3 regions of the Saccharothrix sp. BKS2 genome follow, and region 3 is predicted to be linked to each of the others. Evidence: riboswitches for the same ligand, from Rfam matches in the RefSeq annotation. Region 3 holds a riboswitch; each other region holds the start of a gene.
The links. A riboswitch is a leader RNA that binds a small molecule or an ion and turns the genes downstream of it on or off. The one in region 3 is predicted to bind glycine.

Region 1 (4,749 bases), on a different contig from region 3:
GTGTGCGGTCCCGCCACGCCGACCCGGACCCGGACGGTGGCGTTCAGGCCCCGCCCGCCGTGCCCACCGGTCGGGCGAACTTCCGGGAGGCCGCCTCCCCGGCCCGCGCCGGCCGCCGGAGGCCCCCGCGCCGACCCCCGTCAAACCCCCGCCGCCGACCCTCCACCCGCGCCGGGCGAGTACCACCTGCGAGAGGTCCGACCAGCGGCCGAACCCCTCGCGGGTGTGTGCGGTGCGTTGTGGATCAACCCCGCGTGCCACCCCCCGGTGTCACACTTCTGGATTACACAACGTCAGCTTTCCGCCGCTAAACGATCACTAAACGTCACCCGAATGGCTTACAACGGCCGACTCTCTCAACCTCTACCTCAGGTTGAGGTCAGACGCGTCCCGCGCGTCGCGTTGACCTGCCCCCTACCCGGTCTTACCGTCGAGCTCAGGTGAATTGCCACGGTGTGATTCAGGCACCGCGGCGGCTTCACGTTGGTCGCCGGTCGTCGTGGCCGGACCGAGGGGAGGCAGGCGTGGTCCAGGAAGCGCCCATCATCCGGGCGGGCTCCGGCTCCGGCGAACAGGGCGAGCTGTTCCCGGACTCCTCGCTGCCGGACGAGCTGGTCGGGTACCGCGGCCCGGCCGCGTGCCAGATCGCGGGCATCACCTACCGCCAGCTGGACTACTGGGCCCGCACGGACCTGGTCAGCCCGACCATAAGGAGCGCCCACGGCTCCGGCAGCCAGCGCCTGTACTCGTTCAAGGACATCCTCGTCCTGAAGGTCGTCAAGCGGCTGCTGGACACCGGCGTCTCGCTCCAGAACATCCGGGTCGCGGTCGACCACCTGCGCCGCCGCGGCGTGCAGGACCTGGCCCGCATCACGCTGTTCAGCGACGGCACCACGGTCTACGAGTGCACCTCGCCCGAGGAGGTCGTCGACCTGCTCCAGGGCGGCCAGGGCGTGTTCGGCATCGCGGTCAGCGGCGCCATGCGGGAGATCAGCGGCACCATCCACGAGTTCCCCGCCGAGCGCGCCGACGGCGCCGAGGTCGTGGCGGCCTCCAACGACGAGCTGTCGCGCCGCAGGCGCACCCGGGCCACCGGCTGAGAGCGTCCGCGGGGGACCGCCGGGCGCGAAAGCGGAAAAGGCCGGCGGCGGGGTGAGCGGAACCGCGGATCGGGCACGGCGCGAATACGACCTGTTACAGCCGGGTACCAGGAATGTGCCCGCTGGAAAACCCGCTCAAACCCCGCTGTCCAGGTGATGAGATCCACGTCGCGCCGGCAGGACCGGCGGCGTCCCGGTTGGGTACGATTCGCGCGCAGTCGCTTTATCCCGCGCGGGAGAGTCCGAGCCCGCTCGGCGCCGAAGGAGCAAATCCTCCCCGGAACCTCTCAGGCGCAAGGACCGCGTGGGTGAGACGCCTCTGGAAAGCGGGTCGGGCCACCGACCCCGCCGACGGTGCAAGCCCGGTCACCACCGGGTGAAGCTCTCAGGCGCCCGGCGACGGGCGGGAGACAGAGGGGGAGGGCCACGGCAGGAGTCTGCCCGCAGCCCGGAGGCGCTTCATGACGCAGGACCGCATCCCCCTCGCCGCTCTTGAGCACGGCACCCCCTTCGCCGACCGGCACGTGGGCCCCCGGCCCGCCGAGCTGTCGCGGATGCTCGACGTGATCGGCGTCGGCTCCCTGGAGGAGCTGGCCCAGCGCGCCGTGCCCGACTCGATCCGCGAGCGCGAACTGGTGCTGGACCTGCCCGCGCCCGCCACCGAGACCGAGGCCCTGGCCGAGCTGCGCGCCCTGGCGGCCCGCAACCGCCCGATGACCCAGATGATCGGCCTGGGCTACTACGGCACCACCACGCCGCCGGTGATCCGCCGCAACGTGCTGGAGAACCCTGCCTGGTACACCGCGTACACGCCCTACCAGCCGGAGATCTCCCAGGGCCGGCTGGAGGCCCTGCTGAACTTCCAGACCGTCGTCGGCGACCTCACCGGCCTGCCCGTGGCCAACGCGTCCATGCTCGACGAGTCCACGGCCGCCGCCGAGGCGATGACGCTGGTCCGCCGCGCGGGCCGGGCGAAGTCGAACCGGTTCGTGGTCGACGCCGACACGCTGCCGCAGACCCTCGCCGTCATCGAGACCCGCGCCGAGCCGCTGGGCATCGAGGTCGTCACCGCCGACCTGTCGCAGGGCCTGGAGGGCCTCGGCCTGGGCGGCGACTTCTTCGGCGTGCTGCTGTCCTACCCCGGCGCGTCCGGCGCGGTCCTCGACCACGCGTCCGTCGTCGAGGAGATCCACCGGGCCGGCGCGCAGGCCGTCGTCGTCGCCGACCTGCTGGCGCTGACGCTGCTGCGCCCGCCGGGCGAGATCGGCGCGGACGTCGTGGTCGGCACCACCCAGCGATTCGGCGTGCCGATGGGCTTCGGCGGCCCCCACGCCGGCTACATGGCGGTGCGCCAGGGCCTGGAGCGGCAGCTGCCGGGCCGCCTGGTGGGCGTGTCCGTGGACGCCGACGGCGACCCTGCCTACCGGCTGGCGCTCCAGACCCGCGAGCAGCACATCCGCCGCGAGAAGGCGACCAGCAACATCTGCACCGCGCAGGTCCTGCTGGCCGTGATCGCCTCGATGTACGCGGTCTACCACGGCCCGGAGGGCCTGAAGGCGATCGCGACCCGCGCCCACCGGATGGCGACCGTGCTGGCCGCGGGCCTGTGCGAGGCCGGCGTGGAGGTGGTGCACGGCGAGTTCTTCGACACCGTGCGGGCCCGCGTCGAGGGCCGGGCCGCCGAGGTCGTGGCCGCGGCGCGCGAGCTGGGCGTGAACCTGTGGCGGGTGGACGACGACGTGGTCTCCATCGCCTGCGACGAGACCACCACGCGCGAGCACCTGCGGCTGGTGTGGCGGGCGTTCGGCGTCACCGTGACCGACGTGGACGCCCTGGACGCCGACACCGCCGACGGCATCCCCGTCGACCTGCGCCGCACCTCCGACTACCTGACCCACCCGGTGTTCCACACCCACCGCTCGGAGACCGCGCTGCTGCGCTACCTGCGGTCGCTGTCGGACAAGGACGTGGCGCTGGACCGCAGCATGATCCCGCTGGGCTCGTGCACGATGAAGCTCAACGCCGCGGCCGAGATGGAGCCCATCACCTGGCCGGAGTTCGCCGAGCTGCACCCGTTCGCGCCGGTCGGGGACGCCGCCGGGTACCTGGAGCTGATCGGCGACCTGGAGCGGTGGCTCGCCGAGGTCACCGGCTACGACGCGGTGTCGATCCAGCCCAACGCGGGCAGCCAGGGCGAGTTCGCGGGCCTGCTGGCCATCCGCGCCTACCACCGCGCCAACGGCGACGTGCACCGCGACGTGTGCCTGATCCCGTCCAGCGCGCACGGCACCAACGCCGCGTCGGCCGTGATGGCGGGGATGCGGGTCGTGGTGGTCAAGTGCGACGACAAGGGCAACGTCGACCTGGGGCACCTGCGCGAGACGGTCGAGGCGCACCGCGACGACCTGGCCGCCATCATGATCACCTACCCGTCGACGCACGGCGTGTACGAGGACACCGTGCGCGAGGTGTGCGGGCTGGTGCACGACGCCGGCGGCCAGGTGTACGTGGACGGCGCGAACCTCAACGCCCTGATCGGCCTGGCGCGGTACGGCAGGTTCGGCTCGGACGTGTCCCACCTGAACCTGCACAAGACGTTCTGCATCCCGCACGGCGGCGGCGGCCCCGGTGTCGGCCCGATCGGCGTGCGGGCGCACCTGGCGCCGTTCCTGCCCAACCACCCGCTCCAGCCCGCCGCGGGTCCGGAGACCGGCGTGGGCCCGATCAGCGGCGCGCCGTGGGGCTCGGCGTCGATCCTGCCGATCTCGTGGGCGTACGTGCGGATGATGGGCGCCGACGGCCTGCGCCGGGCGACCCTGACCGCGGTGGCCGCGGCGAACTACGTGGCGCGGCGGCTGGACGAGCACTTCCCGGTGCTCTACACCGGCGAGGGCGGCTTCGTGGCCCACGAGTGCATCCTCGACCTGCGGCCGATCACCAAGGCGACCGGCGTGACCGTGGACGACGTGGCCAAGCGGCTGGCCGACTACGGGCTGCACGCGCCGACCATGTCGTTCCCGGTGGCGGGCACGCTGATGGTGGAGCCCACCGAGAGCGAGGACCTGGCCGAGATCGACCGGTTCATCGACGCCATGGTGGCGATCAGGCGCGAGATCGACCGCGTCGGCGCGGGGGAGTGGCCGGCGGACGACAACCCGCTGCGCAACGCCCCGCACACGGCGGCCTGCGTGACGGCGGAGTGGGACCACCCGTACAGCCGCGAGGTGGCGGTGTTCCCGGCGGGCGTCACCGCGGTCAAGGCGTGGCCGCCGGTGCGGCGCGTCGACGGCGCGAAGGGCGACCGGAACCTGGTCTGCTCCTGCCCGCCGGTGTCGGCCTACGGCGGCTGACGGGTCCCCGACCGGTGATCGGGGGTGGGGGAACGACCAGACCTCGTTCCCCCACCCCCGTTCCCCCGTGCCGGAGGTCGGCCCCCCTGCTCCGGCGCATCCAGTTCTACCCGTCCGGGGTTGTTCAGGGTCGGGGCCCGACCGCTGTACGACGAAGGCTGAACAACCGCGCCAGGTGCTCCTGCTGCTCCGGTCGCGCGGCCGGATGACGGCCGGTGAGCCGGCGGCCGAGCCGGAGCCGGGCGCGGTGGCAGCGGCCCAGCCGAAGGTCCCGGCAGCGCTGAACGCACAACTCACCC
Region 2 (4,749 bases), on a different contig from region 3:
TCGTCGTCTTGCCCGCGCCGTTGGGTCCGAGGAAGCCCGTCACCGAACCGGGTTCCACCGTGAAGCTCAGGTTCTGCACCGCCGCGACCGGACCGAACTGCTTGGTCAAGCCCTGCACCACGATGCGGCCACTGCCGTCGTGCACGCGTCCTCCCGGATTGCTCCTACCGGGGGTCATCCTGCCTTAGCGGGATCACTCGGGGAGGGCGTGTCGCGGTTTCGACACCACCGCGGGGAGCTCGGTGGTCGCCTCCGGGTCGCCCGAGCGGCGCGGCGCCCGCGGCGGCGAGCGGCGCGGTGGCGTGCGCAACCCCCGGCGCTCGCGGCGGCGCTCGCGGTGCGAGGCGCCCTCGCCGATGAGGTGCTGGTGCGCCATCGCCCACACCTGGCACGGCCACTTCTTGTTCCGCAGCACGCCGGGGCACACCCGGCAGCGGCTGTCCGGATCCGGTTGGTGCACGGTCAGCAGCAGCCGCCAGCCGTCGGCCAGGCGGTGGATCTCGGCGCGCGCGAGCGGCACCAGCGCTTCGTCCACGCCGCGCTCGGCGACCTCGTCGAGCAGGGCCAGCCGGCGCAGCACGGCGGCCCGCAGCGCTTCGTCCACGCCGCTCACATCCTGTCCGCGGCCTGGTCGAGCAGGCGGTGCAGTCGTCGGGTCTGGGTGACGGACATCACAGCGGACTCTCCGGGCGGGGCGACCAGGAGCACCCGGTCGTCCTCGACGATCACGGTCATGGACCGGTCGCGCCCGAACGGGTCGTGGCAGTCGATCCAGCCCTGGGGTTCGGCCATCGGGACTCCGATCGGGATTGGCGCGGCGCCTCGCCGCGCGAGCGGACGACCCCGCTGCGTAGCCGCGGGGGTTCCCAGTCCTGTCCATCGGCCGACGAGGCGCCGTGACTTACCCGTTACCCGCCATGTTCACCCTTTCGCTTGAGCGATGCGCACGCACCGTGGTTCACCGGGCGGGTGCTGTCGGCCGGACCGGTGGGCCCGCTGGGCACGGACCCCCGACTCCGGCTAGGATTGGCAGCGCGGCCCGCTCCCAGTGACCCCCAGGCTGGTTGAGCGGGCCGCCTTTCACGTCGAGGGCCCCGCTCACGTTCGGTGAGCGGGGCCCTCTCCTTCCCGGGATCAGATCGCGAGCGCGGTGTGCTCCAGGTCGTGGGCCTGCGCCACCGGCAGGTTGGTCAGCGCGCCCTCGTGCGCGTTCAGGCCCAGCGCCAGCGACGCGTCCGCGCGCAGCGCCTCCCGCCAGCCCCGGTCGGCCAGCGCCACGGCGTGCGGCAGGGTCGCGTTGGTCAGCGCGTAGGTCGAGGTGCGCGGCACCGCGCCGGGCATGTTGGCCACGCAGTAGAAGACCGACTCGTGCACCGGGTAGGTCGGGTCGGCGTGCGTGGTGGGCCGCGAGTCGGCGAAGCAACCGCCCTGGTCGATCGCGATGTCCACCAGCACCGAGCCGGGCTTCATCTGCGCCACCAGCTCGTTGGACACCAGCTTCGGGGCCTTGGCGCCGGGCACCAGCACCGCCCCGATCACCAGGTCGGCCTCGCGCACGGCCTGCTCGACCGCGTAGCGGCTGGACGTGACGGTGCGCAACCGGCCCTGGAACAGGGCGTCGACGTGCCGCAGCCGGTCGATGTTGGTGTCCAGGATCTCGACGTCCGCGCCCATGCCCGCGGCGATGGTGGCCGCGTTCAGGCCCGCCACGCCGCCGCCGATGACGACCACGCGCGCCGGGTGCACGCCGGGCACGCCGCCGGGCAGCATCCCGCGGCCCCCGGAGGGCTTCATCAGCGCGAACGCGCCCACCTGCGGCGCCAGCCTGCCCGCGACCTCGGACATGGGCGCGAGCAGCGGCAGCGCGCCGTTCGGGGTCTGCACGGTCTCGTAGGCGATGGCCGTGGTGCGGGACGCCAGCAGCGCCTCGGTCAGCGGCCGGTCGGCGGCCAGGTGCAGGTAGGTGAACAGGACCTGGCCCTCGCGCAGCCGGGGGTACTCCTCGGCGATCGGCTCCTTGACCTTGAGCACCAGCTCGCCCTCGGACCACACGTCGTCCACGCCCGCGAGCACCTTCGCGCCCGCGGCGAGGTACTCCTCGTCGGGGATGGCCGAACCGAGCCCGGCGCCCGCCTCCACGTAGACCTCGTGGCCGCGGGTGGTCAGCTCGTGGGCGCCCGCCGGGGTCAGCGCGACGCGGTACTCGTGGTTCTTGATCTCGCGGGGGACTGCGATCCGCACGGTGGGCTCCTTCGGCCGTCGTTGCACCAAAGGTCGGGTACCCGGAACGCGGTGTCATCGTGCCCGCGGCACCAACGGCCGGGGGGTCGGTTGTGCCGGGAGGACAAGTCGTGCGGCGCGTTGACACCCTCCCGCCCGCCACCTAGCGTGCGGACAGCCAACTGAACATCGGCCGCGGCGTCGCGTGAGGCGCCGGAACCCGCGCGGGAGAGACCCCAGGTGTGTCGCCTGGGGCGCCGAAGGAGCAAGCACCCCGCACACTCTCAGGCAGCGAGAACCGCTCGGGTGAGGCGACTCTGGAAAGCGTGCCCCACGGCGCGCACCAACGGTGCAAGCCGCAGCTTCGTGCGGCGAAGCTCTCAGGTCCCAGGACAGAGTGGGGGAACCAGGACCACCACCCAGGGAGCGCTGTCGTGACCTTTCCGGAGAAGCTGCTGTACACCCCCGAGCACGAGTGGGTCGACTGGGTGCCGGGCACCCCGGACCCGGTGGCGGTCGGCATCACCTCGTACGCGGCCGGGTCGATGGGCGACATCGTGTTCGTCGACCTGCCGGCGGCGGGCACCAGGGTGACCTCCGGCGAGGTGTGCGGTGAGCTGGAGTCCACCAAGTCGGTCAGCGAGCTGTACGCGCCGGTCACCGGCGAGGTCGTCGAGGTCAACCCGGCCGTGGTCGCCGACCCGTCGCTGGTCAACAACGACCCGTACGGGCGCGGCTGGCTGTTCAAGGTGGCGGTCGAGGAGGCCACCGGCCTGCTGACCGCGGCGAAGTACGCGGAACTGACCGAGGGCTGATCGTGACGATCAGCGTGTTCGACCTGTTCTCCGTGGGCATCGGGCCGTCCAGCTCGCACACGGTCGGCCCGATGCGGGCGGCGACGATGTTCGCCGCCAGGCTGCGCCCCGCGCTCGCGTCCGTGGACCGGGTGCGGGTGGAGCTGTTCGGGTCGCTCGGGGCGACCGGCCACGGCCACGGCAGCCCGAAGGCGGTGCTGCTCGGGCTGGAGGGGCACCGCCCGGAGGAGGTCGACCCCTCGGCGGCCGAGGTCCGGGTGGCCGAGATCCGCGCGACCGGGCGGCTCCGGCTGGGCGGTGAGCGGGAGATCGCCTTCGCCGAGGACGGCGACCTGGTCATGCACCGGCGCAAGTCCCTGCCGCTGCACCCCAACGGGATGAGCTTCACGGCCTACGCGGGTTCGGCGGTGGTGGACTCGGCGGTGTACTACTCGGTCGGCGGTGGGTTCGTGGTCGACGAGACGGCCACCGGGACCGACCGGATCAAGCCGGACCAGACGCCGGTGGCGCACCCGTTCAAGACCGGTGACGAGCTGCTGGCCCGCACCCGCGAGTCCGGGCTGTCGATCAGCGAGGTGATGCTCGCCAACGAGCGGTCGTGGCGGGACGAGGCCGACATCCGGGGCGGCCTGCTGCACATCTGGCAGGTGATGCAGGACTGCGTCGAGCGGGGCTGCACGGAGTCCGGCGTGCTGCCCGGCGGGCTCAAGGTCCGGCGGCGGGCCGCGGAGATGCGGCAGCTGCTGGCGGCCGAGCACTACGCCACCGACCCGCTGCGGGTGATGGACTGGGTGACGCTGTTCGCGCTGGCGGTGAACGAGGAGAACGCCGCGGGCGGCCGGGTGGTGACGGCCCCGACCAACGGCGCGGCCGGCATCGTGCCCGCGGTGCTGCACTACTACAGGCGGTTCGTGCCGGGCGCGTCGGACGACGGCGTGGTGCGCTTCCTGCTGACCGCGGGTGCCGTCGGCGTGCTGTTCAAGGAGAACGCGTCGATCTCGGGGGCCGAGGTGGGCTGCCAGGGCGAGGTCGGCTCGGCCTGCTCGATGGCGGCCGGCGGGCTGGCCGAGGTGCTGGGCGGGACGCCGGAGCAGGTGGAGAACGCGGCCGAGATCGCCATGGAGCACAACCTCGGGCTGACCTGCGACCCGATCGGCGGCCTGGTGCAGATCCCGTGCATCGAGCGCAACGCGCTGGCGTCGATCAAGGCGATCACGGCGGCGCGGATGGCGCTGCGGGGGGACGGGTCGCACTTCGTGTCGCTGGACAAGGTCATCAAGACCATGCGGGAGACCGGCCGGGACATGAAGGACAAATACAAGGAGACGGCGCGCGGCGGGCTGGCCGTGAACGTCATCGAGTGCTGAGGAACGGCGTCTGAACAGCGCGGATGCCTTGCGTTGTTGCTCGGTGGTCCCCGACGCTGCCCGACGTCCCACGGCCTGGTCTTGACCCAGGTGCGACGGGCCCCACCCTGGTGTTGAGGGGTGGGGCCCGCCGCGCGTCGGGGGTCTGGATTTCGTTGCAGCGCAACCACTTCCGGTGGCAAGGTGGCGGAGCCGCTGCGGCAGTCGATCGCCGGGACCGGCCCGATCCAGCCGCGGGGCTGCGCGATCGTCCCGATATATCCATGTCGAAGGAGAAGACGTGACCGGTGACCACCTGGTCGTTATCTCGACGACCGACAGTGCCGAAGAAGCCGAATCGCTGAGTA
Region 3 (4,749 bases):
AACCTCCGGTTGCAACTGTTCGGTTGCGACCGTATGGCAACCGCTCGGTTGCGTCAACGGCATCGTCCCGGCCGGCACCCGACCCCTGGATTCCGCCCCGACCTGAACCGGGGCCGTGACCGGGCCGTAATCGTCGTTGGAGCGATCGACGGACCGAGGAGGAGTTGAGTGTGATCCAACGAAACCGCGTCGCCATCGCCGTCGCGGCCGGCCTGGTGGCCGTGCTCGCGCTGGTCGTGTGGACGTCCAACACCACCGTGCTGCGGGGCACCACCGTGGCGCAGACCGAACTGGTGGACGCCGGGGCGCAGGACGGGTACGAGGCGCCGCTGGCCCCCGCCACCAGCGAGGAGGCCGTCCCGGACGAGGAGGACGCGGCCGAGGACGCCCCGGTCGAGGAGGCGGCGTCGGCGCCGGAGGCCCAGGCCGCGCCCGCCGGTCCGCAGATCACCCTGGTCGGCAAGAGCGTGCCGCGCATGGGCGATGTCGTGCAGGACGGCGACGGCCGCACGCTGTACCGGTTCGACAAGGACACGCCGGACCCGGCGAAGTCCAACTGCGAGGGCCAGTGCGCGGTCACCTGGCCGCCGCTGCTGACCAACGGCGACGAGCCGCAGCTCCGGGGCGTCGACCCGGAGCTGGTGTCGACGGTCGAGCGCGCCGACGGTTCCGAGCAGGTCACCCTGGACGGCTGGCCGCTCTACACCTACGCCAAGGACGAGGCGCCGGGCCAGTGGAAGGGCCAGGGCGTCGGTGGCACGTGGTTCGTGGTGCAGCCCAACGGCAAGCGGAACGTCGAGTGCCTGCCTCCGGGGGTGACCGCACCGGCCGCGTGAGGTCCACCGCGGAACGCCCTGATCCCCCGGCTGGGGTTGGCCGGGGGATCAGGGCGTTGCGTGGCGGGCGCCGGGGTCAGGGAACCCGGACCGCCCTCACAGGTTCGGGTACAGCGGGTGCTTGGCCGCCAGCACGTCCACGCGCGCCCGCAGCTCCGCCAGGTCCGGCGACGGCTGGAGGGCGGCCGCGACGACGTCGGCCACCTCGGTGAAGTCCGCCGCGCCGAAACCGCGCGTGGCCAGGGCGGGCGTGCCGATGCGCAGGCCGGAGGTGACCATCGGCGGGCGGGGGTCGTTCGGCACCGCGTTGCGGTTGACCGTGATGCCGACCTCGTGCAGCCGGTCCTCCGCCTGCTTGCCGTCCAGTTCGGACGCCACCAGGTCGACCAGCACCAGGTGCACGTCCGTGCCGCCGGTGAGCACCTTCACCCCGGCCGCGGCCGCGTCGGGCTGCGACAGGCGCTCGGCGAGGATCTTCGCGCCCTCGACCGTGCGGCGCTGGCGGTCGACGAACTCCGGCGACGCGGCGTGCTTGAACGCCACCGCCTTGCCCGCGATCACGTGCTCCAGCGGGCCGCCCTGCTGGCCCGGGAACACCGCCGAGTTGATCTTCTTGGCGAGGTCGGCCTCGTTGGTCAGGATCACCCCGCCGCGCGGGCCGCCCAGCGTCTTGTGCGTGGTGGTGGTCACCACGTGCGCGTGCGGCACCGGGCTGGGGTGCAGGCCCGCCGCCACCAGGCCGGCGAAGTGCGCCATGTCCACCATCAGGTAGGCGCCGACCTCGTCGGCGATGCGGCGGAACTCCGCGAAGTCCAGCTGGCGCGGGTAGGCCGACCAGCCGGCCACGATCAGCTTCGGCCGGTGCTCCAGGGCCAGCCGCTCGACCTCGGCCATGTCGACCCGGCCGTCGGACTCGGCCACGTGGTAGGGCACGACGTGGTAGAGCTTGCCGGAGAAGTTGATCCGCATGCCGTGGGTCAGGTGGCCGCCGTGCGCCAGGTCCAGGCCCAGGATCGTGTCGCCGGGCTGGAGCAGGGCGAACATCGCGCACGCGTTGGCCTGCGCGCCCGAGTGCGGCTGCACGTTGGCGAAGCCCGCGCCGAACAGCTCCTTGACCCGCTCGATGGCCAGCCGCTCGACGACGTCGACGTTCTCGCAGCCGCCGTAGTAGCGGCGGCCCGGGTAGCCCTCGGCGTACTTGTTGGTCAGCACCGACCCCTGCGCCTGGAGCACCGACACCGGCGTGAAGTTCTCGGAGGCGATCATCTCCAGCGTGCTCTGCTGCCGGTGCAGCTCGGCGGCCACCGCGTTCGCGACCTCCGGGTCGAACTCCGCGAGGGACGTGGTGAAGTGCTCGGACATGTGGATCTTTCTCCTGTCAGCTGGTGCGCTTGTAGAACGGCAGGGCGACGACCTCCACCGGCTCGTGCTTGCCCCGGACGTCGACGAACAGCGGCGTGCCCGGCCGGGTGTGGTCGACGGCCACGTAGGCCATCGCCACCGAGTAGCCCAGCGTCGGCGACAGGGCGCCGCTGGTGACCTCGCCGATCGGGTCGCCCGCCGCGTCCAGCACCGGGTAACCGTGCCTCGGCGCGCGGCGCGAGGTGGTCTTCAGGCCGACCAGGGCGGTGTCCACGCCCCGCTCGGCGGCGGCGGCCAGCGCCTCGCGGCCGACGAAGTCGCCCGGCTTGTCGAGCTTGACCACCCGGCCCAGGTTCGCGTGGAACGGGGTGCGGCCCCGGCCCAGCTCGTTGCCGTACAGCGGCATCCCCGCCTCCAGGCGCAGGGTGTCGCGGCAGCCCAGGCCGGCGGGCCGCAGGTCGTGCGGCGCGCCCGCCTCCAGCAGCGCCCGCCACACGGGTGCGGCGTTGTCGGGGGCGGTGAACAGCTCGAAGCCGTCCTCGCCGGTGTAGCCGGTGCGGGCGAGCAGCACGGGCCGGCCCGCCACCTCGGTCCGGTAGGAGGCGTAGTACTTGACCGTCGACAGGTCGGTGGGGGTGAGGCCGGCGAGGATCGCGGTGGAGTTCGGGCCCTGCACGGCCAGCAGGGCGTAGTCCGCGGACCGGTCCTCGACGGTGGTGTCGAAGCCCGCGGCGCGCTCGACCAGCGCCCCGTGCACGACGGCCGCGTTGGAGGCGTTGGCCACGACCAGGTACTCCTGCTCGCCCAGGCGGTAGACGATCAGGTCGTCGACCACGCCGCCGTCGGCCTCGCAGATCATCGTGTAGCGGGCGCGGCCGACGCCGATCGCGGAGGCGTGCCCGACCAGGGCGTGGTCCAGCGCGGCGCCCGCCCCGGGCCCGGTGAGCACGATCTCGCCCATGTGGGTCAGGTCGAACAGACCCGCCGACGTGCGCACGGCGTGGTGCTCGGCCAGCTCGCTGTCGTAGCGCAGCGGCATCCGCCAGCCCGCGAAGTCGGTGAACATGGCGCCCAGCGCCTCGTGCTCGGCGTGCAGCGGCGTGCGGCGGCTTTCCATCGGGCGGGGTCCTCCCTGGGTGCGGACATGCCGGTAGCGCCGACCGGTCGGGTCGGCGGGGCACGGGTGAAGGATGGCACGGTCCACCGGAGACTCCTCGTCGAGTGAGCCTCCCCCTCTGTCATGAGCCTGAGAGCTTCGCCGCCGTGGGGCGGCTTGCACCGTGGGCGAGGCGCGCCGGGGCGCCTGCTTTCCAGAGTTGCCCACGTCGGCGGTAGCTGTGCCTGAGAGATTCCGGGGAGGAGTTGCTCCTTCGGCGCCCCGGCTTGCCCGGGGACTCTCCCGCTCGACGTCGATGGCCGTGTTCAGTTGGTACCGCCAGACGCTAGGCGGGCCCGGGGGTCCGGTCAACCCTGGTCACAGGGCCTTGCCGGTCCGGACGCCCTCCACGACCCTGCGCTCGGCGTAGAACGACACGAACGGGATCGTGCCGGCGAGCAGCACCAGGGCCGTGCCCTTGATCGACCAGCGGGCCTTGAGCGCCAGGTCGACGGTCAGCACCAGGTAGACCGCGTAGAGGAAGCCGTGCACCGGGCCGACGACCCGCATCATGGTCTCGGAGTCGCCCACGTACTTGGCGAACATGGCCGCCACGAGCAGCAGCAGGCCGACACCGACCACGTAAGCCATGAACCGGAACCTGGTCAACGCGCCGTCCATCGCCCTACCCCTGCCTCACCGCTGGTCCCGCGCGTGCAACTCGGCGAGCATCCGGTTGTAGGCCGCCAGCTCGTCGTCCTGGTCTTCGCGCGCTCTCCTGACGGGCCCAACCGTAACGACCCGCTCCACCGGCTCCGCCACCGGCTCCTCGGGTCGGTCGTCGGTCGGTGAACCGGCCGCCTCCGCCTTGCGCCGGGCGTCCAGCTTGCGGATGCGCCACACCATGAAGGCGGGGAAGAGGCCGAACAGGGGCCACTGGAAGACGTAGCCGAGGTTCTGGAACGTGCCGCCGGCCCGGGAGAACCGCTCCCACTGCCAGTAGGCCAGACCGCAGCACACGATCAGGGAGGCCACGCAGACCAGCGCGATGGCGACTCGCTTGGGGGTGATGAGGCCCGGCACGCCTCCAGGGTACTTCGCCCGCCGGGGTACTTCGCCCGCCGGACCGGGTCGGCGGTCGGGTTTGCCGGTCTTGCCGGTTCACCCGCGCGCACGGGTCGGTGGGGCTGGGGCCGGGGTTTCCGGACCGGGGATCCCGAGCGGCGACTGGGCCGGGCGGGGATCCCGGGGGATCCCGGACGGGGTCCGGGGTGGAGATCCCGGAGGGGATCCGGTTGCGGATCCCGGTCGGGGTCTCGGGCGAGGGCTCCTCCCACAGGAGCCCGTCCCTCGGGCGTGGGCTCCCTGACCACAGGAGCCCGTCCCTTCTTCGATCGGACTAGGCGACGCCGTCCCGGCGTTGCCTCTGCAACCTGGCCACGCACCAGGCCGCCG

Region 1: another riboswitch for glycine. It lies ahead of gcvP (aminomethyl-transferring glycine dehydrogenase); the one in region 3 lies ahead of gcvT (glycine cleavage system aminomethyltransferase GcvT).
Region 2: another riboswitch for glycine. It lies ahead of gcvH (glycine cleavage system protein GcvH); the one in region 3 lies ahead of gcvT (glycine cleavage system aminomethyltransferase GcvT).

The regions. Positions count from the first base shown of each region.
Region 1 covers NZ_JAUQOL010000010.1:102,863-107,611, forward strand. Annotated here, with positions in the region: gene Q5530_RS22115 (MerR family transcriptional regulator) at 525-1,100, shown strand; glycine riboswitch at 1,324-1,413, shown strand; gene gcvP (aminomethyl-transferring glycine dehydrogenase) at 1,562-4,450, shown strand.
Region 2 covers NZ_JAUQOL010000023.1:73,873-78,621, forward strand. Annotated here, with positions in the region: gene Q5530_RS34935 (ABC transporter ATP-binding protein) at 1-145, opposite strand, end outside; gene Q5530_RS34940 (hypothetical protein) at 194-604, opposite strand; gene Q5530_RS34945 (hypothetical protein) at 610-792, opposite strand; gene ald (alanine dehydrogenase) at 1,135-2,241, opposite strand; glycine riboswitch at 2,436-2,531, shown strand; gene gcvH (glycine cleavage system protein GcvH) at 2,655-3,035, shown strand; gene Q5530_RS34960 (L-serine ammonia-lyase) at 3,038-4,402, shown strand; gene cutA (divalent-cation tolerance protein CutA) at 4,683-4,749, shown strand, end outside.
Region 3 covers NZ_JAUQOL010000008.1:131,860-136,608, forward strand. Annotated here, with positions in the region: gene Q5530_RS18525 (hypothetical protein) at 171-836, shown strand; gene glyA (serine hydroxymethyltransferase) at 933-2,198, opposite strand; gene gcvT (glycine cleavage system aminomethyltransferase GcvT) at 2,215-3,315, opposite strand; glycine riboswitch at 3,427-3,517, opposite strand; glycine riboswitch at 3,519-3,610, opposite strand; gene Q5530_RS18540 (DUF3817 domain-containing protein) at 3,673-3,975, opposite strand; gene Q5530_RS18545 (hypothetical protein) at 3,991-4,377, opposite strand; gene Q5530_RS18550 (helix-turn-helix transcriptional regulator) at 4,694-4,749, opposite strand, start outside.